Regions from separate parts of the Luteibacter sp. RCC_6_2 genome, predicted to be linked through region 1. Evidence: riboswitches for the same ligand, from Rfam matches in the RefSeq annotation. Region 1 holds a riboswitch; each other region holds the start of a gene.

Region 1 (5,625 bases):
GGAACGCCTCCACCGCCCACGCGAGATAGCCGCCCCACTCGGCGCGACGCAGCGGCAGGCCTTCGCGCAAGGCGGGTTCGTCGATCTGTACGATGCCGATGCCCGCTCCTTCGAGATCGCGCACCTCGTCGCGCAAGGCGAGTGCGATCTGCCGGCAGACATCGGCGCGGGGCAGGTCGTCGCGCACGAACGACCATTGCAGCATCGTCACCGGACCGGTGAGCATGCCCTTCATCGGTTTTTTCGTCAGCGATTGCGCGAACGCGGACCAGGCCACGGTCATCGGCGCGGGCCGTGCCACGTCGCCATAGACGATCGGAGGCTTCACGCAGCGCGAGCCGTAGCTCTGCACCCAGCCGAATGACGTAAAGGCATAGCCGTCGAGTTGTTCGCCGAAATACTCGACCATGTCGTTGCGTTCGGGCTCGCCATGGACGAGCACGTCGATATCGGCCTCCTCCTGGAACGCGACGGCGCGACGCACTTCATCGCGCAGGATGGCGTCATACGCCTCGTCGTCCAGTTTGCCTGCGCGATGCGCGGCGCGGGCGACGCGGAGGGTCGCGGTCTGCGGAAACGAACCGATGGTCGTCGTCGGCAGGTCCGGCAGGCCGAATCGTTCACGCTGCACGGCCGCGCGGAACGGATACCCCGAGCGGCGGCGGCCGAACTGCGCCGTGAGCTGGCGAACGCGTTTGCGTACCTCGTCACGCACGACCCCGGGCGCGTCCTGTCGCCCGGCGATCAGCATGGCCTGGTGCGCGAGCGCTTGCCGGGCGACCTCGTCGCCCTGGACGGCGTCGGCGTAGCGGCGTAGTTCGGCGATTTTCTGCCGGGCGAACGACAACCATGTCGCGAGACTTCCCGGCAGGCGTTTTTCCTCGTTGGCGTCCAACGGTACGTGCAGCAAGGAGCAAGACGTCGACAACCATAAGCGCTCGTCGCCAAGGCGATCACGTAGCGTCTGTATGCGGGGAAGGATGATCGACGGATCGCTCAACCAGATGTTGCGTCCGTCGAGCACACCCGCCGAGAGGACACGGTCGGCCGGCAACGCGGCGAGCACCGCGTCGAGTTGCTCCGGTGCACGTACGAGATCGACGTGCAGGCCGGCGACGGGCAGCGACATGGCGAGTTCGAGATTGCCGTCGAGTGGACCGAAGTAAGTCGCGACCAGTACGCGTAGCCGCGACTGCGTGGCGATCCACGCATAGGCGCGGCGAAAGGCATCACGCGTGGCATCGTCGAGATCGAGCGCCAGTACGGGCTCGTCCACCTGCACCCACCCGGCACCTTCGTCGGCAAGGGCGTCGAGCACGCCGAGCCAGGCGGGTAGGAGCGCATCGAGGAGTGCCAACGGGTCGCTGCCATCGGCCGCCTTGGCGAGGTACAGGAAGGTGATCGGGCCGAGCAGTACCGGACGTGCGATATGTCCCGCCGCGACCGCTTCGCGATATTCGCCCACCACCTTGCCGGGCCGGGCGGCGAACCTCTGGCCCGCCGACACTTCGGGGACGATGTAGTGGTAATTGGTGTCGAACCACTTGGTCATTTCAAGCGCGGGCAGGTCGACGCGATCGTCCTGCCTGCCGCGTGCCATGGCGAAGTAGCCGCCCAGCGGATCGATATCGTGAAGCGGTCGGTAGCGTTCGGGAATGGCGTCCACCATGACCGCCGCATCGAGCACGTGGTCGTAGAGCGAGAAATCATTCACTGGAACGCTGTCGGCACCCGCGTCCCGGGCGAGCGCCCAGTGTCGCAAGCGCAATTCACGGGCGATATCGAGTAGTTCTTCGGTGCCGATGTTTCCCTTCCAATGACTTTCGAGCGCGCGCTTGAGCTCGCGGCGGCGACCGATACGGGGAAAACCGGGGTAGGTGACGTGTGGCATGACTGTTCCTCTTCGCAAAGAAAGAGGAGGGAAGGGCGGCTTGTCGCATGACACGGACGTCGCCCGGTAACCCCATGGGCGATGCCTGGGTCATGAGGGTTTGCCGTCGACCTTCGCCCCCGCGGGCGAACCGGGCCGCGTCCCGGAAGGAGGCGACGGCCCAGGCCGGACGGAGCGACGCACCCATGACGGCGCGTTCGTTCCGGCTGGCGGCAGGTCTTCGGGCTCGTGGATGTGACGCCGGGGCGTCTCCTCCCCCGCCGCTTCCCGGATCGCCATCGATCCAGTGCCTGTGACGGGTTCGTCTCCACATACCGCTGCGGGGCAGCGCCGGATTCCCACCGGCTTCCCTCTTAGCTTTATCTTCCTATTCGAATAGAAAGATAAAGACCGCTAACGAGCGGCAAATTAGCCCTCTGGACGTCCAAAGTCAATGCGGGGGAGGGACAGTGGTCGCTTATTCGAAGCCTGCGACGGGATGCGGGCCGTAGGCGGCTTCCAACGTCGCCGTCTCTTCCGGGCTCAGCACGAGATCGATCGCCGCCACGGCGTCGTCGAGGTGATGGGGCTTGGAAGCGCCCACGATGGGTGCGGTGATGCCATTGCGGTGAGCGACCCATGAGAGGGCGACCTGCGCTCGCGGCACGCCGCGCTCCTCGGCGACCTTCTTCACCGCCGCGACGATCGCCTTGTCCGACTCGGCGGTCGCGTTGTACAGCGTGCTGCCGAAGACGTCGCTCTCCTGGCGGGTGCTGGTTTCGTCCCAGTCGCGCGTGAGGCGGCCGCGTGCCAGCGGGCTCCACGGGATGACCGCGATGCCCTGGTCGATGCAGAACGGAATCATCTCGCGCTCTTCCTCCCGCTGGAGCAGGTTGTAGTGGTCCTGCATGCTCACGAACTCGGTCCAGCCGTGGAGCCGAGAGGTGTAGACCATCTTCGCGAATTGCCATGCATACATGGACGACGCGCCGAGGTAGCGCACTTTTCCCGCCTTCACCAGGTCGTGCAGCGCTTCGAGCGTCTCTTCGACCGGCGTGGTGTGATCGGCGCGGTGGATCTGCAGAAGGTCGATGTAATCGGTGCCCAGACGCTGAAGGCTGTCGTCGACGGAATGGAAGATGGCCTTGCGCGAAAGACCGCCGCCATTGGGCCCCTTGCGCCAGTGGAAGTAGGTCTTCGTGGCGATCACGACTTCGTCGCGCCTCGCGAAATCCTTCAGCGCGCGCCCGACGATTTCCTCGGACGTGCCATCGGAATACGCGTTCGCGGTATCGAAGAAATTGATCCCGAGATCGAGCGCCTTGCGGATGAAGGGGCGGCTTTGTTCCTCGTCGAGCGTCCAGGCGTGGTTGCCGCGCTCGGGCACGCCGTAAGTCATGCAGCCAAGGACCAGGGGGGAAATGTCCAGGCCGGTACGGCCGAGTTTGACGTAGCGCATGCGGGACTCCAAGACACGTATGGATGGGGCGGTATCCGGACCCGGATACATCGGTAACCACATACTGTAAATGTCGGCAGCCCCGTCGATCATGACAATCGCGTCATGTGAAAGGCGAGCATCACGACACGGAAGCGAAGGTACCGGGTCCCCTTGAAACCGACCCAGGCGTCCCTATCTAGGAGCCCAACGCGAAGACGACGCACCTTGCCGGTCAACCGGCCCGGGCGTAGCATTCGCCTCCTGTCACGAGAGCCAAGCCATGTTCCGCTGCAAGCACGATTTGATGCACGTCCCACCGATCGCCCCATGGGCGCGTCGCGGGTGCGCGCGTTCCGTGCCTGGCGGAGCTTCGTCGTAAGACGTCGCACCGGCTGCCAGGAACACCGAAAGCACCCGCAAGGGTGCTTTTTTTTGTCTCGAATTTCCTTGTGAACCCACCTTTTGGAGCAGCGTGCCATGAAGAACTGCCGCGACCCCCGATCCTGACCGTCCCGCTCAGCCAGGGGCGGCGGTAAACGGATCGGGGAGTGCCTCGCTCGAGATGACATCCGAGCCCCTGGCGACCCCATCAGGAACTGTTAGCCATGAGTACCACCCGCGAAACCCAGATCCCCGTCGGCCGTTGGCGCAACCTCGGCATCATCGCGCACGTCGACGCGGGCAAGACCACGCTCACCGAACGCCTGCTCTACAAGACCGGCACGATCCACCGTACCGGCGAGGTGCACGATGGCGCCACCACCACCGATCACATGGAACTCGAGCGCGAGCGTGGCATCACGATCGGCGCCGCTGCCGTGCGCGCGAACTGGACGCCGGAAGGCGGCCAGCCGCATCGCCTGACCCTGATCGATACGCCGGGACACATCGACTTCGCGATCGAGGTCGAGCGCTCGCTGCGCGTGCTCGATGGTGCCGTCACCGTGTTCTCCGGCGTGGCCGGCGTGCAGCCGCAATCCGAAACCGTCTGGCATCAGGCGCGCCGGCACGGCGTGCCGCTGATGGCGTTCGTCAACAAGATGGACCGCCCGGGAGCGGACTTCGATGCGGTGGTCGGGCAGATGCGCGACAAGCTCGGTGCGAACCCATGGGTGGTGGCGCGCCCGATCGTCGAAGGCGAACACATGACGGGCCTCGTCGACCTCGTGGCGGAACGCACCTGGCGTTTCGACGAGGCCGGCACGCGCGCGGTCCAACCGTGGACGGAGAGCGAACGCGCGGTGTATGCGGACGCGCGTGCCGAACTCGTGGCCGCCGTGGCCGATCGTGACGACACGCTGGCCGAGCTCTGGCTCGCCGAGCAGCCGATCGACGCGGCGGCGCTCACGGCGGCGCTTCGACGCGGCACGCTCGCGGGTGCCGGCTCGCCGGTACTTCCGGGCTCGGCGTTCCGCAACGTCGGCATCGAACCGCTGCTGGATGCGTTCGTCGCGTACCTGCCGTCGCCGCTGGATCGTCCGGCCGTGGTCGGCCATACCGACGAAGGCGACCTGATGGTCGCGCCCGATGCGGACGCGCCGTTGGCGGCGCTCGTCTTCAAGGTGGTCAACCAGGCGCACGGTCCGCTGGCCTTTATCCGGGTGTACTCGGGCCGGTTGAGCGTCGGCGACGCCGTGTGGCGTAGCGGTACCGATCGTGTGCAGCGGATCGGCCGGCTTGCCGTCGTGCGTGCCGAAGACACCGAGGCGGTGGATGCCGCCGAGGCGGGAGACATCGTCGCCATCGCGGGCTGGAAAGACGTGGCGACGGGCGAGACGTTGTCCGATACGCACCGCCGCGTACGGCTGGAGACCATCCAGGCGCAACCGGCCGTGCTGTCGTGGCGGCTGTCGCCCGAGCGTTCCGCCGACCTGCTCAAGCTGGGCAACGGTCTTGCCCGCCTCGCGCAGGAGGACCCGTCGTTCCGCGTCGGCACCGATCCGGACACCGGCGAAACCCTGGTCTGGGGCATGGGCGAACTTCACCTGGAAGTGATGGTGGAGCGCCTGCGCCGCGAGTGGGGCGTGCAGGTGCGCACGGGTTCGCCGCGCGTGGCTTACCAGGAAACCCCGGCGGCCGCGTCCGGCGCCGTGGAGGGCAAGCTCGCCAAGCAGACCGGCGGCAGCGGCCAGTTCGCACGCGTGGTGTTGACGGTCACGCCGACCGGCGAGGAGAGCAACCGCTTCGAGGACCGCACCACGGGCGGCGTCATTCCCAAGCAGTTCCAGGCGGCGGTGGAAAAAGGCGTCGCCGCGGCGCTGGTGGAAGGGCCGCGAGGCTATCCCGTGGTGGGCGCGGCGGTCGTCGTGCTGGA
Region 2 (5,625 bases), on a different contig from region 1:
CAGGCGCAGCGCGTCCAGCACGCGGTCGAGTGGAATGTAGCGCTTCACCAGGGCGATGTTGAGCTCGTCGAGCAACACGAAGTCGTAGGCGGGGTCGCGAAGCATGCTCTCCGCCACCTCCCATGCAGCCATCGCCGCGGCCACGTCGCGCGCCTTGTCCTGGGTCTCCCAGGTGTAGCCCTCGCCCATGACGTGGTAATCCAGCGGTCCGTCCTCGAACATGCGGAAAAACGCCTCCTCGCCGGTGGAGAAACTGCCCTTGATGAACTGCACGACGCCACAGCGGAACCCATGGCCGAGCGATCGCGCCAGCATACCGAAGCCCGACGAACTCTTGCCCTTGCCGTTGCCGGTGTTCACCACCAGTACGCCGCGGTCGATCGTCGCCTTGGCGATACGCCGGTCTATCAGCTCCTTCTTGCGGCGCATCCGGTCCCGATGGCGAGCATCCTCGTCCATGTCCTGCCAGGGCACCGTGTCGTTCATGCGCTGGCCGTCTTGCCGTCGCCCGCGCGAGGCGCGAAGCGGAACACCAGGGCCTGGACCAGCTGGGCGGCGAGCACGTATCCGGCGGCGGCACGAACGAACAACGGCGCCCATTGGGCGAAACGCTGCACGTACTGGTCCATGTTCGGTTCGGTATAACGGCCACCCAGCCAGTAGAACGCGCCGTTGGAGATCGCATAGGAGAGCGTGGCGCCAACCACGATGCCCGCGAAGACGAGGGCGTGCGAGGCAAGCGATCCGTCGAAGCGTGGCGCCAGGAGACGCCCCGCATACCACAGCACCGCATACGCCAGCGGCAGGAACGAGTAAGCCACGGTGATGCAGAAGTCGCTCACCCCCGCATAGCTCACCGAGTACCAGTCGATCAGCACCGAAAGGGCGACGAAGCCGAGAAAGGCGAGGTGCTTGCGCAGGTAGAGACCACCCAGGAAGAACAACCCCATCGAGGCGTCGGGCAGGTGCAACGCGTCCCCGAAATGGGAGAAACGCGTGCCGATCATGAGCAAGGCGAACAAGGCGGCGACGGCGGTGAACAGGGGACGCGAAAGCGGTTTCATCGGATAGTCCTCGATGTGTGTGCGGTCATGAACGGGGCTGGTAGCGCAAGGTGAGCATCCAGTTGCGGCCCGGCTGGTTGAAGTAGCGGGCCGTCTCGTAGTGGCGGTCTAAGATGTTGTTGGCCGACAGTTCGACCTTCCAGGCCGCGTCGAAGGCATAGGCCATGCGCAGGTTGGTCAGCGCGTAGCCGCCGAGCCGATGGGCATTGGCGGTATCGTCGTAGCGGTAACCGGAAGCGAACACGCTCGCACCGGCGCTGAACGCGCCGAAGCTGCGATCGACATCGACATGCGCGGTGCGGCGCGCGCGACGCGGCAACAGGTTGCCGTGCGACGCATCGTCGCTATCGTCGTCCGGCTGCAACCACGTCGCGTTGCCGGCGAGGCGCCAGTCACCAAGGGTGGTGTCCGCCGCCAGTTCGACGCCGCGAATGCGCGAACGATCGATGTTGTTCGCCCCGCCAAAGGGAAACAACGGTCCGCTCAGGCCGGAGTCGAACACGATCAGGTGGTCGATCTTGTTCTGGAAGGCGTTGATCGACCAGTTGCCCCAGCCGGGCGTGCCGCGTACACCGAGTTCCCAGTTCCGCGAGGTCTCGGGGCCGAGGTCGGGGTTGCCGTAGTCGGGATAGTAGAGGTCGTTGAACGTCGGCGCCTTGAACGCGGTGCCATAGCTGCCCGTGACGCGCAGGGTCTTCGTCAGCGCGTAGCCGTACTGCAAGCTGCCGGTGGTCTTTCCTCCGAACTGGCTGTTCTCGTCGCGGCGCAGGCCGGCCTGTACCGAACTGGCTCCGAACTCCTGCTGCCACTGCGCGAACAACGCGTGATTGCGCCGCGCATCCACCAGATAGTCGGTATTGCCGACGACGCGATCGCGTTGCCAGTCGAAACCGAGCGTGGTGAGGCCGGCGGCGCCACCCACGCGGCCAAGGTCGGCCTGCACGGACGCGACGTCGCGATGCGTGTTGAACGTATCGGCGTAGACGCCGTTCTCGTAATCGGTGGAAAGGTCTTCACTGCGACCCAGGTTGGCCGTGAGCAGCACGTCCTGCGATGGCTTGTAGCGCAGGCGGCCGCCGACGACCTGGGTGGCCGATTCGGCGACGTTGCTGCTGGTGCCGTCGTAGTGGTTGCGTCCTTCCGTGCGCGTGGCGCTGGCGTCCGCATCCCATTGCTCGTCGAATCGCCAGCCACCCTTCAATGACAGTGCGTTGTCGCGGTAGCCGTCCTTGTCCGGTTCATAGGTGAAGCAGCCACCACCGCCCGGGCTGGGCTTGCCGCGGCAGGCGTTGATGCCGTCGGTCTGGTCGTGGCTCGCCTCCACCGCGTACCAACCCTGGGCACCCCTGCCGGCGAAGCCCGCCGAGCCACGCAGCGTGTCGTAACTGCCGACGCCCACGGAGAAGTGGGGAACGAAGCCGCCTTCGGGATGGCGGGTGAATATCTGGATGACGCCACCCAGGGCGTCGGAGCCATACAGGCTCGAATACGGGCCGCGCACGATCTCGATGCGCTCGATCTGGTCGACCGGGATATCCTGCAAGGCCGCGGTGCCCGAGGTGGCCGAGCCGATCTTCACGCCGTCCACCAAGACGAGCACGTGGTCGGCCTCGGTGCCGCGCAGGAACACCGAGGTGGCCTTGCCAGGCCCGCCGTTGTTGGCGATCGAGACGCCCGGCGTGCCGCGCAGCAGGTCGGCCAGCGATCGCGGCTGCAAGCGCTCGATCTCGGCCCGGTCGATCACCGTGGAGGCGGCGAGCACCTGGTTGAGGGTCTGGTCGGTGCGGCTGGCGGTGACGACGACCTGGTCGAGATCGGTGGACGCATCGGCGAAAGACACGGCCGGCGCGAGGAAGGCCAGCGCGATGGCGACCGCGAGGCTGGAGGAACGAAATGACACGGGGTGACTCCCTGCTCACCGCGCCTACCCGCGCGGCATGAATGGCGAGGGACGGGAATCGGGATGGCGGGGATCGCCGGCGGCGGAAGGCTGTCGGCCACCCACGACATGGCCCTCCGCCTGTCCGGTGTACCTCGAGGCCGGTCTCCGGGCTCGCGAGCGCAGGGAATCCTGCGGGGACGGCGCCTTCCCATGCCTTGGCACAGTGGCTCGATGCCGACCTTTTGCTCGCCTACCGTTGCGGGGGCAGCTCCGGAATGGCGGCGGCCCTTGGCAGGCCACGCACGTCACCGGATTCCCGTTTCAATCCGCGGCGCTGAAGCCGTGGATCACCTTGGGCGGCGACAGTGTATCCGAACGCGCGGCACGCTTGTCGCGCCAGCGCAGGAAGGGCCGCTCGACCGCGTAGTGGAGGACGGCGCCGCCGGCCAGGGTCGCGGTCGCATAGATGGCGAAACGCAGGAACCGATGGTCGGCCAACTGGCCGCCCAGGGCGGACTGCACGAGGTGGAAGACGCCCTTGTGGCTGAGGTAGAGACTGTAGGAGGCACGGGCCAGCCAGCCCGCACCCGGGATGTCCAGCCGCGCCAGCCACGTCTCCCCGCTGGCCGCGGCGACGAAGGCGGCCATCGCCAGCGCGATCAGTGGGTAACCGGCGACGCAGGGCCAGAACCCGGTGCGTGCACCGTCGAACAACACCAGCGCGGACGCGAGCAGGAGCACGCCGCCGAGGAGCACCCTGTTCGGCCGTGCACGCAACCCCGCCATGACCTGCGGCCAGTACACGCCGCACACCGCGAGCGCGACACCGGCCAGCAGTCCATCCAGGCGCGCCCATGTCGGGTAGTACAGGTAGCGCAGGTAGACGGTACCTGCGTTGTCATCCGCCGCTTGCGCCGGCGCGAACCAGTGCATCCACGACCATCCGCGAACGAGCATGCCGCCGACGACCACGACGGCGCATATGACGGCGAATTTCCACGCGGCCGGCTTGCGCGTCAGGGCGAAGGCGAGGATGGGAAACACGAGGTAGAAGTGCTCTTCCACGCAAAGCGACCACACGTGGGAGAAGGCGTAGTTCCCGCCGTTATCGAACAGCAGGTTGAAGGTGAAGGTGGGGAACTGCCACAGCGGTTGCATCCCCGGCGTTTCCCGCCACGCCGGCCACAGTACGTACAGTGCGAGCACGACGAGGAACGCCGGCAGGATGCGCACGGCACGTCGCCCGTAAAAGGCGGCGAAGTCGAGCCGGCCCGTGACGGCCAGGGATTTCAGCACCTGGGAACCGATGAGATAACCGCTGAGCACGAAGAACAGGTCGACGCCCATCCAACCTGACTGTTCGAGTTTCGAGAAGCCTTCGCCGAGGCCGCCGACGAGGTAGCCATGGAAAAGCATCACCCAGGCGATGGCGATGGCGCGGAGCGAATCGAGGCCTGGCGTTCGATGCATGGATTTCCCCCTGTTGGCCTGGGCATGGTGAAGCCGCCAGCGGCGGGACCGGGGGCCTCTTCATGGCATTCCCGGGGCAAATGCGGGTGGCCCCTGCCGTGGAGACCGACGGGCCGCGTCCCACCGCGCTATGATCGCCACGCGCACGGGCACCGGGGGAGGTGGTCCGGCGTCTCATCAAGGGGCAAACATGTCTGACGTTATCGATTTCCTGGAACGCATGGGTGGCGACGCCACGTTACGCGCCGCCGGCACGGCTGAACTGGCCCGTGAGCTGGACGAGGCCGCCGTCGATGGCGCGTTGGCCGCCGCGATTCTCGCCGGTGACGAGAAAGCGCTGCGCGACCGCGTCGCGCCGGGCACCTTCAACAGCATCCAGCTCGGCGACACGCCGCAGAACGAGGACGACTCCGAAGCGCCTGCGAAGGACGCACCCGAAACACCCGACGTCCCCGATCCCTCCGACGCCTGAGCGCGAGGCCACGGTGGCATGATCGGTCGCATCGGACGCCGGCTGGGACTGGCGATCGCATTCACGCTGGCGTCTTATGCCGGCGCGGCCCTCGCTCAGCTCACGCCGGGCGAGGACGCGACGGCGACGCTCGCCCATGCCGACGCGACCAAGACCTCCGACCATCCCGCCTTCATGGATACGGTGGCGCGGCTCGGCCGCGACGTTCCGCGGCTGACCGCGGCACAACGGGCCCACCTGCATTATCTGGAGGCCTGGCAGGTCGCCTATGCCGGCGATTACGAAGCCGCGGTGCCGTTGCTGGAGGCGGTGATCGGCGGTTCATCCGATGCCACCCTGCGCTTCCGCGCCACCGCCACGCTGATCAACATCCTGGGCATCGGGCATCGTTACCAGGAAGCCTTCTCCCGCCTGACCGAACTCACCGACAGCCTGCCCGAGATAAGCGATCCGCAGGCCCGCATCCAGGGCCTGGGCGAGGCGGCGCAGATGCTCACGTCCGCCGGCCAGTACGACATCGCCGCCGAATACGCCGAGCGGATGATCGAAAGCACGCCCACCGGCGACAGCGTCTGCAAGGGCACCTTCATCAAGCTCCACGCGCTCTATCGCGGCAAGCGCATCGAGGGCGCCGACCCGCGCTTCACCCAGGGCATCGCGGCATGCGAGGCCGCCGGCGAGAACCTCATCGCCAACGCGCTTCGCGCGGACGTGGCCGAAGGGACCATCCGTGCCGG
Region 3 (5,625 bases), on a different contig from region 1:
CACGCCTTCCAGCGCCGCGGCCATGGGTTTCGCACCGTTCTCCATGTGCCGGACGATGTTCTCGATGACCACGATGGCGTCATCGACGACGAAGCCGATACAAAGCACCAGCGCCATCAGCGACATCGTGTTCAGCGTATAGCCGAGCGTCCACATCACCACGAAGGCACCGGCCAGCGACAGCGGCACGCTGAGCGTGGCGATCATCGTCGGTCCCAGGCGGCGCAGGAACACCAGCATCACCATGATGACCATGACGATACTGATCATCAGCGCGACCTTGACCTCGTGCAGCGCGGACTGCGTGGTCTGGGTCAGGTCGAAGATCGGCGTGACCTTCGCGTCCGCCGGCAGCAGCGCCTGGAACCGTGGCAAGGCCGCCCGGATGGCTTCCGCCGTGGCGATGGAGTTCGCCTCGGGGCGCTTGCTGATCTGCATGGTGACCGAGCGCTCGCCCTGGAACCACGCGGCCTGGAACTGGTCCTGCTGGCCGCTGTGGACATTGGCGATGTCCGAGAGCCGTACCGGCACCCCGTCACGCATGGCGATCAGGATGTTGGCGAAGTCCTTCGGGTCGCGCAGGCCGTCGTTCGCGATCACCGTCATCTGCGTCTCGCCATCGGAGAGCACGCCCTGCGGCGAGTTCACGTTGGCCGCCTGCAAGGCGTTGGAGACGTCGTTCGCGGTCAGCCGCTTCGCCGCCAGGGCGTTCGTGTCCAGTTCGATGCGGACCGCATGGGGCGTGCCGCCGAACACCTGTACGCGCGAGACGCCGTCGATCTGCGCCACCGCCGGGCGGATCAGCGTGTCGACCACGTCATAGAGCTTGTCCGGTGGCATGGTCTTCGAGGTCATCGCGACCAGCAGCACCGGGATCTGGCCCGTGTCGAACTTGAAGTACTGCGGTGGCGAGGGCATGCCGGCCGGGAGGTCGGCGGCCGCCGCATTGATCGCGGCCTGCACGTCGCGGGCGGCGGCGTCGGTCGAGCGGTCCATGTTGAAGCGGACGCGGACGAAGCCGGAGTTCTCCGTGCTGTTGGAGTACATCTGGTCGACGCCCGGGATCTGGCCCAGGTGGCGCTCCAGCGGCGCGATGACCGTCGATGCCATGGTCTGCGCGTTGGCGCCGGGCATCTGCGCCTGGATAAAGACCGCCGGCACCTCGATCGAAGGCAACGCGGCGACGCCCAGCAGCATGTATGCGATCGCGCCGGCGAGGGTCAGGCCCGCCGCGAGCAACGAGGTGCCGATCGGCCGGCGAATGAATGGTGCAAAAAAGTTCACGACACTTCCTGTGATCGCGGGAAGGCTCCCCGCGCCCGCGAACTTTATGACGTTCCGCTGGTTTCGTCGCGTGTGCCTTTAGTGGGGGCCCTGCCGGAAGGCAGGGGTGCCCCGTTCATGCGGCGAGCGCGTCAGTGGCCGGGTGCGTAGCGAACGGTCAGGTAGACCGTTCGCCCCAACTGGTTGTAAAACGCCGCCGTTTCGTAGCGCTTGTCCGCGACGTTGGCGACGCGACCCTGCACGCTCCAGTCGGTGTCCAGGTGCCAGGTCGCCCGGAGGTCGGCCGTGGCGTAGCCGCCGAGCCGGCGGGTGTTGGCCGCGTCGTCGTAGCTGTACCCGGCCGCGTAGACCGAGCCGCCGACGGTGAAGCGGCCGAGGTCCTTGTCGAGGTCGACCCGTGCGGTGCGCTCGGGACGGCGCGCCAGCAGGTTGTCCTCTTGCACGCCCGAGTCGCGGTTCTTCGGCTGCTGGAGGGTGGCATAGGCCCGCAGGTGCCAACCGTCGACGTCGGCGCCGAGCTGTCCTTCCAGCCCACGAATGCGCGCCTTGCTCACGTTCACCGGCAGGAAGTTCGCATCGAAGCCGATCAGGTCGTCGACCGTGGTCTGATAGGCGTTCACCGCCCAGTTCCAGATGCCCGGCCGCGCCGAGAGGCCGATCTCGGCCGTGCGCGAGGTTTCCGGCTTCAGGTTCACCGGCGCGCCGTAAGGGTAGAACTCATCGTTGAACGTCGGCGCATGGAAAGCCGTGCCGTACGAGGCGGTGATCTTCATGCCGTTGTCGAAACGGAACCCATAGGCCGCCGAGCCGGTCGTGTGGTTGCCGAACTGGGTGTTGTGGTCGTGGCGTGCCGACAGCTGGATCTCGTGCGGGCCGAACAGGCCCTGGTAGAGCGCGAACACGCCCGTGTTGTTGCGCGAGTCCTTCAGATAATCCGTATCGCTCTTCAGCTTTTCCTGCTGGAAGTCGACGCCCGCGCTCAGCGTCTGGTCCTTCGCGAGCGTGAAGTCGTTCTGCCAGGACGCCTGGTTGCGCTTCGAATAGAGGTAGCCGACGCGGGCCTTGTCCACGCCGTAATGGACGAAGTCGAGGGTCTTGTCGGCACCATTGAGGTAATTGTCGGCGCGGTCCTGGTTCTGGCCGAGGCTGAGCGACATGCGCCAGTTCGACAGCACGTCGAACGCCAGCTTCGCGCCGGCCACCTGCTGCGAGCGGCGGGTGAGGTTCTGGAAGTCGCCGTCGTATTCGATGTCGCCCTTGCTGCGCAGCCAGCTGCCGGTCAGTTCCGTGCCGTCGTCCCAGCGATAGCCGCCGGACAGCGCGCCGTTATAGGTGCGGGAGGCATCGTGGTCCGGTTCGTCGGTGAAGCAGCCGGCGAAGGCGGTGGCGGCACCTATGCGGCAGGCGTTGATGCCGGCCGTGTACTGCCCGCCCAGGCTGGCGTTGTACCAGCCGTGCTGGCTGCCACCGGACACGCCCACCTGGCCTGCCGAATAGCCATGGCTGCCACCGGTCACCGAGAGCGTCGGCGTGGGGGCTTCGCCGGCCTGGCCATGGCGGGTGAAGATCTGGATCACGCCGCCGATGGCGTCGGAGCCGTACAGCGCGGAACGCGGGCCACGGACGATCTCGATGTGATCGATCTGTTCCACGGGAAGCTGCTCGTAGGCGGGCAAGCCCGCACCCACGGTGCCCACGCGGACGCCGTCCAGCAGCACCAGGGTGTGCGACGAGTTGGTGCCGCGCATGAACAACGATGTCTGCTGGCCGATGCCGCCGGCATTGGCGATCGTCACGCCCGGCAAACCGGTGAGCAGGTCCTGCACGCTCACCGGCTGCAGGCGCTCGATGTCCTCGCGGGTGATCAGGGTGACCGGCGCGAGCACCTCGTCCAGTGGCGTGGCGGCGCGATTGGCGGTCACCACGACCGGGTCGAGCCGGTCGGGCGCCGCTTCGTCGGCGGCGTGGGCCGCGGCGATGGACGACAGCAGGGCCGCCGCGAGCAGGGTCTTCTTCATGGAACCGTCTTCCTCAGCCGCCAGGCGGCAATGCGCGAAGGGCGCTCGAGGAGGACGTGCGACGAACGGCGAACGGGCGGGAACCCGGTGGCTGCCCGGATCCGCCCTCCGCGAATCGACCGAAACAGGGACGCCCGCCACAGGGGGCGGGACGTTCATCGGGCCGGTCTCCGGACTCGCGCCAGCCACCCATGGGGTGGCGGAACCGGTGCCTTCCCGCTTGCGCAGTGGCGTGGGCCGGTTCCATGAGAAAGGTCTGACGACCTGCCCCGATGGACGCTTACCGTTGCGGGGGCAGTGCCGGCCTTGCCACGACGTGGTGCACCGGCTTCCCGTTTCATCCTCTCCGGCCTTGGCCGGTCGGGACACCCGAACCGGCCGATGGTACCGGGCGGGCTCCGAACTGTCACGGATACTTAACGGAATTCTTAACATGCACTTGACGTGCGCAAAATAATTCGATTACAACCGCAACCGATAGCCGTCGGGCGCAATTACTTGCGCACGGGGAGCATGAGCAGCCAGGCCGCATCCCGGGGGGGATGGGTACCGGAGGCCCATGAGACGGCGTCAAACGAGCTCGGCCACCTCTTGTGGCCGGCTTACTTTGCTGTTTATCGGGGAGACAAGACATGCAACGTTCCACCAAGCGTACCGGCGTACTGCGCCGATCGACCCTTTGCACCGCGCTCGCCCTCTGCTTCGCCAGCGGCGCCGTGCTCGCCCAGTCCAATGCTTCCGGTGTCGTCTTCGGCCGCGTCGCGCAGCCTGAAGGCGCCGTCGTCCACCTGCAGAACCTGGATACCGGCCTGACCCGCGATGTCGGCGTCGATGCCGATGGCCGCTACCGCGCCAGTTCGCTGCCGGTCGGTCGCTACAAGGTCACCGTGGAACGCGGCGGCCAGACCGTCGAGACCCGCAACGACGTGCAGGTCGCGCTCGGCGGCGGCGTGGATGTGTCCTTCGCCGGCTCCGCCACGACGACCGAGGCGCAGAACCTCGAAGGGGTGCAGGTCACGGGCAACGCGTTGCCGGCCATCGACGTGTCGTCGGTGGACTCCCGTACCGTACTGACCTCACAACAGTTGCAGAAAATTCCCCTGGCGCGCGACGTTACCGCTGCGGCGCTGCTCGCGCCGGGCGTCGTCGCCGGCGATGCGCGTTACGGCAACGTCGCTTCGTTCGGTGGCGCTTCCGCCTCCGAAAACCAGTACTACATTAACGGTTACTCGGTCACCAACGCATTGACCGGCCTCGGCTTCACCAGTCTTCCGTTCGACGCGATCGACCAGCAGCAGATCTACACCGGTGGTTACGGCGCGGAATACGGCCGTTCGACGGGTGGCGTGATCAACATCGTGACCAAGCGCGGTGGTAACGAGTGGAAAGGCGGCGTCGGTCTGTACGTGACGCCGCAAGGCCTGCGTCAGACCCCGCGCAGCATCTATCGCGAAGACGGCACGCTCTGGCAGGACCGCAAGCGCAACAAGAGCACCGATGTGCAGTACACGGGCTATGTGAGCGGTCCGCTGATCAAGGACAAGTTGTTCCTGTTCGCAGCAGGCGACTTCACCCGTTCCGATAGCCGCAACACCAGCAGCATCACCGCTCCGCAGCGCACCTATCAGGAGTCGAAGGCGACCAAGTGGCTCGCCAAGGTCGACTGGAACATCACCGATAACCATCTGCTCGAAATCACTGGCCTCGGCGACAAGAGCAATGTCGAGCGCAGTGTCTACGCGTATGACTACAATGTCGGCGCGCGTGGTGGCTACATCGGTACCGACAACCTCAAGAATTTCGACGCCGCCGCGGGTTCGGCGCCGGGTGGCGACGTCTACATCGGCAAGTACACGGGCTACATCACCGACGATCTGACCATCAACGCCTTGTACGGTCATACCAAGACGGTGCACGAACGTAATCTCAATTACGCGAGCAACCCGAATTGCCCGTGGATTCTCGATAACCGCGGCCTCTCCGAGCGCATTACCGGTTGCGGTCTCGTCAACGGCACGGTCCTTGGCGAGGGCGCCAAGGACAAGACGCACGGTTGGCGCCTCGATGTCGAATACGTCATCGGCGATCACGATCTCCGCGCGGGCGTCGACAACCAGACCTTGGAATCGTTCTCCGGCAACATCTACGAAGGTGGCTACCGCTGGATCTATGGCCCGGCTGGCGATATTCCCAGCCGCGGTATCGTCGCGCCGCCGGGCGTGGACTACTTCGCACAGAAGCGCCTGTTCCAGACCGGTGCCAACGTCAAGGTGGAGCAGGAAGCGCAGTTTATCGAAGACAAGTGGCAGATCAGCGACCGCTG
Region 4 (5,625 bases), on a different contig from region 1:
GAACACCCAGTTGGTGCCCGACGCCAGCCCGTGCAGCAGGCCGCGCGAACGCAGGTAATACACATAGGCGAAGGCGGCGAAGAAGAACAGGCCTTCGATGCAGGCGGCGAAACAGATCAGGTTGAGCAGGAACTGGCGCCGATGCTCGCGTGTCTCCAGGCGGTTGAGGTCCTGGATGGAGTCGATCCACTTGAAGCAGAACTCGCCCTTCTGCCGGATCGAGGGAATGCTCTCGATCGCGGCGAACGCCTTGTTCCGTTCGGACGGCTCGGGGATGTAGGTATCCAGCAGGGTGAGGTAGAACTGCACGTGCAGCGCTTCCTCGTACAGCTGGCGCGAGAGGAACATGCGCGCCTCGGGCGAGTTCACGTGCTGGTAGAGATTCAGCACGAGGTTGTTCGACACGATCGTGTCGCCCGTCGCGAAGAACGCGACGAGGCGATGGATCAGGTGGCGATCCGCGTCGGACATCTTCGCCTTCAGGTCGGTCACGTCGAGCGAGAAATCCACTTCCTCCACCGTCCACGTATTGCGGATGGCGGCGCGATACATCTCGTAGAACTGCGGATACTTCATCGGCCGCAGCGTCAGTTCGAAACCGGGATCGAGGATGTGGGTATCGCGGGTGATCGGTGAAGCGGACATCGGGGTACCTCGGGAAAGTGAATAGCTTTTCTTTTTACTGGCAGGCTTCGCAGTACTCGGGGTTCTCGAGCGAGCAGAACACCGCGGCCTCGGCCTGTTCCTGCGCGTCCGCGACCGGTGTGGCGGGCGTCGGCAGCGAGGCGGCCGACGAACTGACCGTGGTCTTCGCGATGCGTGTCGCCGGACGCGAGCGCAGGTAATACGTCGTCTTGATGCCCGACTTCCACGCGTACATGTACATGGAGGAAAGCTGCCCGATGTTCGGGTTTTCCATGAACAGGTTCAGCGACTGGCTCTGGTCGATGTAGGCACCGCGGGCGGCGGCGAGGTCGATCAAGGCCTTCTGCGGCAGCTCCCAGGTGGTGCGATACACCGCGCGCAGTTCCGCCGGGATGGCCACGATGCCTTGCACCGACCCTTCCGCGAGCTTGATCTGGTCGCGGATCTCGGCCGTCCACAGGCCCAGCGTCTTCAACTCGTCGACGAGGTAGCGATTCACCACGAGGAAGTCGCCCGACAGCGTCTCGCGCTTGAACAGGTTCGACACCTGCGGTTCGATGCACTCGTAGCAGCCGGCGATCGAGGCGATCGTCGCGGTGGGGGCGATGGCGATCAGCAGCGAGTTGCGCAGGCCCTTGGCCTTGATCTTCTCGCGCAGTTCCGCCCAGCGGCCGTCCTTGCCGGCCGGCGTGGCGGCCGGCCAATAGTCGAACTGCAATTCGCCGTTGGCCGCGCGGCTTTCCTCGAACCCGGGATGCGGGCCGTCGCGCTCGGCGATCTCGTTGGACATCGACAGCGCGTGGAAATAGATCTCCTCCGCGATGCGCGTGGACAACGCACGGGCTTCATCGGAATCGAACGGCAGGCGCAGCTTGAAGAAGACGTCCTGCAAGCCCATCACGCCCAGGCCGACCGGACGCCATTTCACGTTCGCCGTCTTCGCCGTGGCGATCGGGTAGAAGTTCAGGTCGATCACGCGGTTCAGCTGGCGCACGGCCGTGCGCACGGTGGTCGACAGCTTCTCGTAGTCGAACTGGCCGTCCACCACGTGGCGGGCGAGGTTGATCGAGCCGAGGTTGCACACCGCCGTCTCGCCTTCCGAGGTCACTTCGAGGATCTCGGTGCAAAGGTTCGACAGGTGGATGACGTTCTCGGGACGCGCGGTCTGGTTGCTGGTCGCGTTCGAGCGATCCTTGAAGGTCATCCAGCCGTTACCGGTCTGCGCCAGCGAGCGCAGCATGCGCGCGTAGAGTTCGCGTGCCTTGATCGTCTTCACCGCCAGGCCATCGGCTTCGGCCTTCTCGTAGGCAGCGTCGAAGGTGGCACCCCAGGTATCGACGAAGTGCGGCACGATCTTCGGGTCGAACAGCGACCAGTCGCCGTCCGACTCGACGCGGCGCATGAAGAGGTCCGGCACCCAGTTGGCGAGGTTGAGGTTGTGCGTGCGCCGGGCGTCGTCGCCGGTGTTCTCGCGCAGTTCGAGGAATTCCTCGATGTCGGCGTGCCACGATTCCAGGTAGACGCAGGCGGCGCCCTTGCGCTTGCCGCCCTGGTTCACGGCGGCCACGGAAGCGTCGAGCGTCTTCAGCCACGGCACCAGGCCGTTGGAATGACCGTTGGTCCCCTTGATCAAGGAGCCGCGCGAGCGGATGCGCGAATAGGCGAGGCCGATGCCGCCGGCGAACTTCGACAGCTGGGCCACGTCGCCGTACTTGGCGTAGATGGATTCCAGTGCGTCCTGCGGCGAGTCCAGCAGGAAGCACGAGGACAGCTGTTCATGCGCCGTGCCGGCGTTGAACAGGGTCGGCGAACTGGCCAGGTATTCCAGCGACGAGAGCATGCGGTACAGCTCCAGCGTTTCGGCCACGTCGTTGCCGCCGAGCGCGCAGGCGATCCGCATGAAGAAATACTGCGGCGTCTCGATGACGAAGCGCTTGGTCGGATGGCGCAGCAGGTAGCGGTCATAGACCGTGCGCAGGCCGAAGTATTCGAAGCGGCGCGAGGCCGTGGTGTCGATCGCGTCGTTGAGCTTGCGCGCGTTCACCTGCACGAAATCGCGCAGGCGTTCGTTGAGGATACCCAGGTCGAAACCGGTGGAGATCGACTGCGAGAACGACTGGATGTCCTGGCCGGACACTTCCTTGTCGATGAAGGCGGCGAGCAGGCGCGCCGCCAGCTGGCCGTACTCCGGTTCCTCGGCGGTGAGCGCCGCGGCGGTGCGGATCGACAGCTGGTCGAGTTCCTGGGTGGTCGCGCCGTCGTAGAGGCCGCCGATCGTCTTCAGCGCCACGCGCATCGGATCGACCGCGTACAGGCCATCGGCGCTGCGGGTCACCGCGCGCACGATCTTGTTCACGTCGACGACTTCCTGGCCACCGTTGCGCTTGGTCACGCGCATCTGGCCGGGGTTGTGCGGCGGGGTGAGGGCGAAAGCCGGCGGTGCGTCGTTCTTGTAGCCGGCGGCGGGCGCCTTGCCGGCGGTCGGAGAAGGAATGGCGGCCTGGTCGGCCGTCTCGGTGCGCTCGCGCGCTGCGGAATCCATCGTGGTCATGTGTGGCGTGCCCCAAGGCCTGGTTCAAACTCCCGTTCCCTCGGACGGGGCTCGAAGTGGCCAGGCAATGCGGGAAAGGCCGGGACGGAGCCCGCCCGAGGCGGCTCCGGTCCGCGACGTGCTTCCCCGCGGAAGCCGTCACCACAATCGGTACCGATCAGGCACCGACTGTTGGCAGGTCTTCGGACTCGTGGACGAGGGCTTGGAGGCCCGGCCTACCCGTCGCTTCCCAGTCGCCGAGGACCAGTGCATAGAACGGGGTCGTTTCCACTTACCGCTGCGGGGCAGTTCCGGATTCGCACCGGATTCCCTATTAAGTCCGACGGGCAGTCGCGCCTCTCCGGACACCAACGGGACACACGATATAGGCGATCCTATGGCTGGTCAACACAAGATGTGGTGTAAGCCACCTAGGTCCGCGTTCGTTCAAGACATGTAAAGGCCTTCTACACAAAGTGCATGAACCCGCGACGATAAACTCCGCTCCCCATCCCGGATCATTCAGGCTCGATGCCCTCACCATTCGCATTGCAGGACAATGAACTGATCGCCCGGGCGTTTGACGCCGCGCCCTACGGCCTCGCCGCCCTTTCTCCCACGGGTGAACTCCTGTACGCCAATGCCTGGGCCAGGGCCCGCCTGCCCGAAGGCGGGTTCCTGTCCATCTGGAACAGTGCGGGCCGCGACTGGTTCAGGTCGGAATTGCCGAATCTGGCCGCGAGCGGCATGCGCACGGCGGAACTCGGTTCCGTCGACGGCTCGCCCTGGCGCGTATGCATGGAACGCTGGGACGGCGCGGCCATCGTGTCCATCCAGCCGGCCAGTGGCGAAGACCAGGGCTGGCGCAGCGCCGGAAGCGGTCCCGCGCTCGCGCTCGACCTCACCCAGGACCAGTTGCGCCAGGCGCAGAAGATGGACGCGATCGGCAAGCTGACCGGTGGCGTCGCCCACGACTTCAACAACCTCTTGCAGGTGATCAGCGGCAACCTGCAACTGCTCGCCTCCGACGTCACCGGCAATGCCCGTGCGGAACGGCGCCTCGCCAATGCGATGGCCGGCGTGACCCGCGGCAGCAAGCTGGCCGCGCAGTTGCTCGCCTTCGGCCGGCGCCAGCCGCTGGCACCGAAGGTCGTGAACGTCGGGCGGTTCATCCGCGACATGGACGAACTCCTGCGTCGCGCGCTCGGCGAGGCGATCGAGATCGAAACCGTCGTCGCCGGCGGCCTGTGGAACACGCTGGTCGACCCGGGCAACGTGGAAAACGCGCTGCTCAACCTGGCGCTCAATGCCCGCGACGCGATGGACGGGCGCGGCAGGCTCACCATCGAGGCCGGCAACGCCTTGCTCGACAGCGCCTATGCCGCGGCCCATGGCGACCTGCGCCCCGGCCAGTACGTGATGATCGCCGTGACCGATACCGGCGGAGGCATTCCCCCGGAAATCATCGACCAGGTGTTCGAGCCCTTCTTCACCACCAAGCCCGAGGGCCGCGGCACCGGCCTCGGGCTCTCGATGGTCTACGGCTTCGTCAAGCAATCCGGTGGGCACGTGAAGATCTACAGCGAGCCCGGCGAGGGCACGACGGTGAAGATCTACCTGCCACGCTGCGTGCAGAGCGAAGACCGCCTGGTCGATCTCGACGAGGAAGCCGTGCGCGGTGGCGACGAGACGATCCTGGTGGTGGAGGACGACGACGCGGTGCGCGAGACGGTGGTCGGCATGCTCGGCGATCTTGGTTATCGCGTGTTGAAGGCGCGCGACGCGGAGAGCGCGCTGTCGATCGTGGAAAGTGGCATCGCGATCGACCTGCTCTTCACCGACGTGGTGATGCCCGGTCCGCTGCGCAGTCCGGAGCTGGCGCGCAAGGCGATGAAACGGCAGCCTGGCATCGCCGTGCTTTTCACCTCGGGCTATACCGAGAACGCCATCGTGCACGGTGGCCGCCTCGATGAAGGCGTGGAATTGTTGAGCAAGCCGTACACGAAGGAACAGCTGGCCCGGCGCGTACGCCATGTGCTGGCCGCGCGGGTACCGCGCCCGGCGGCCGAGATCGCGCCAGCGCCCATGGCGGTGCCGGGTGCGGCACCCACGCCATCGGTCTCGCTGCGCGTACTGGTCGTCGAGGATGACGCCCTGATACGGATGTCCATTTGCGAGATGCTCGAAAGCCGGGGCCACATCGCCTTCGAGGCCGGCGATGGCAACGAGGCCTTGCGTGTGCATGCCGTCGAGCCGATCGACATCCTGCTCGCCGATGTCGGGCTACCCGGGATGAACGGGGTGGACCTGGCCGAGCGGTTGCGCGAGGCGCAGCCCGGCCTGCCGGTGATCTATGCGACGGGCGACCATACGGCCAATGGGGTCGAGTGCGATGTGCAAACGCGGATCATCGTGAAGCCTTATGGGGTGGCCGACCTGATGGAGGCGAT

Evidence for each region. Region 1 has a riboswitch for cobalamin ahead of metE (5-methyltetrahydropteroyltriglutamate--homocysteine S-methyltransferase). Riboswitches for the same ligand answer to the same signal wherever they lie in the genome.
Region 2: another riboswitch for cobalamin. It lies ahead of btuB (TonB-dependent vitamin B12 receptor); the one in region 1 lies ahead of metE (5-methyltetrahydropteroyltriglutamate--homocysteine S-methyltransferase).
Region 3: another riboswitch for cobalamin. It lies ahead of AB6730_RS14375 (TonB-dependent receptor domain-containing protein); the one in region 1 lies ahead of metE (5-methyltetrahydropteroyltriglutamate--homocysteine S-methyltransferase).
Region 4: another riboswitch for cobalamin. It lies ahead of AB6730_RS03850 (ribonucleoside-diphosphate reductase subunit alpha); the one in region 1 lies ahead of metE (5-methyltetrahydropteroyltriglutamate--homocysteine S-methyltransferase).

Annotation. Positions count from the first base shown of each region.
Region 1 covers NZ_JBFUPQ010000004.1:135,903-141,527, forward strand. The annotation lists gene metE (5-methyltetrahydropteroyltriglutamate--homocysteine S-methyltransferase) at 1-1,891, opposite strand, end outside; cobalamin riboswitch at 2,085-2,301, opposite strand; gene AB6730_RS05500 (aldo/keto reductase) at 2,349-3,329, opposite strand; gene fusA (elongation factor G) at 3,917-5,625, shown strand, end outside.
Region 2 covers NZ_JBFUPQ010000003.1:144,858-150,482, reverse strand. The annotation lists gene cobO (cob(I)yrinic acid a,c-diamide adenosyltransferase) at 1-459, opposite strand, end outside; gene AB6730_RS04020 (hypothetical protein) at 483-1,064, opposite strand; gene btuB (TonB-dependent vitamin B12 receptor) at 1,090-2,964, opposite strand; cobalamin riboswitch at 3,085-3,316, opposite strand; partial or broken gene AB6730_RS04010 (acyltransferase family protein) at 3,334-4,416, opposite strand; gene AB6730_RS04005 (hypothetical protein) at 4,607-4,888, shown strand; gene AB6730_RS04000 (diguanylate cyclase) at 4,907-5,625, shown strand, end outside.
Region 3 covers NZ_JBFUPQ010000012.1:149,334-154,958, reverse strand. The annotation lists gene AB6730_RS14380 (efflux RND transporter permease subunit) at 1-1,284, opposite strand, end outside; gene AB6730_RS14375 (TonB-dependent receptor domain-containing protein) at 1,416-3,302, opposite strand; cobalamin riboswitch at 3,446-3,690, opposite strand; gene AB6730_RS14370 (carboxypeptidase regulatory-like domain-containing protein) at 3,935-5,625, shown strand, end outside.
Region 4 covers NZ_JBFUPQ010000003.1:101,390-107,014, forward strand. The annotation lists gene AB6730_RS03845 (ribonucleotide-diphosphate reductase subunit beta) at 1-645, opposite strand, end outside; gene AB6730_RS03850 (ribonucleoside-diphosphate reductase subunit alpha) at 680-3,196, opposite strand; cobalamin riboswitch at 3,352-3,563, opposite strand; gene AB6730_RS03855 (response regulator) at 3,707-5,625, shown strand, end outside.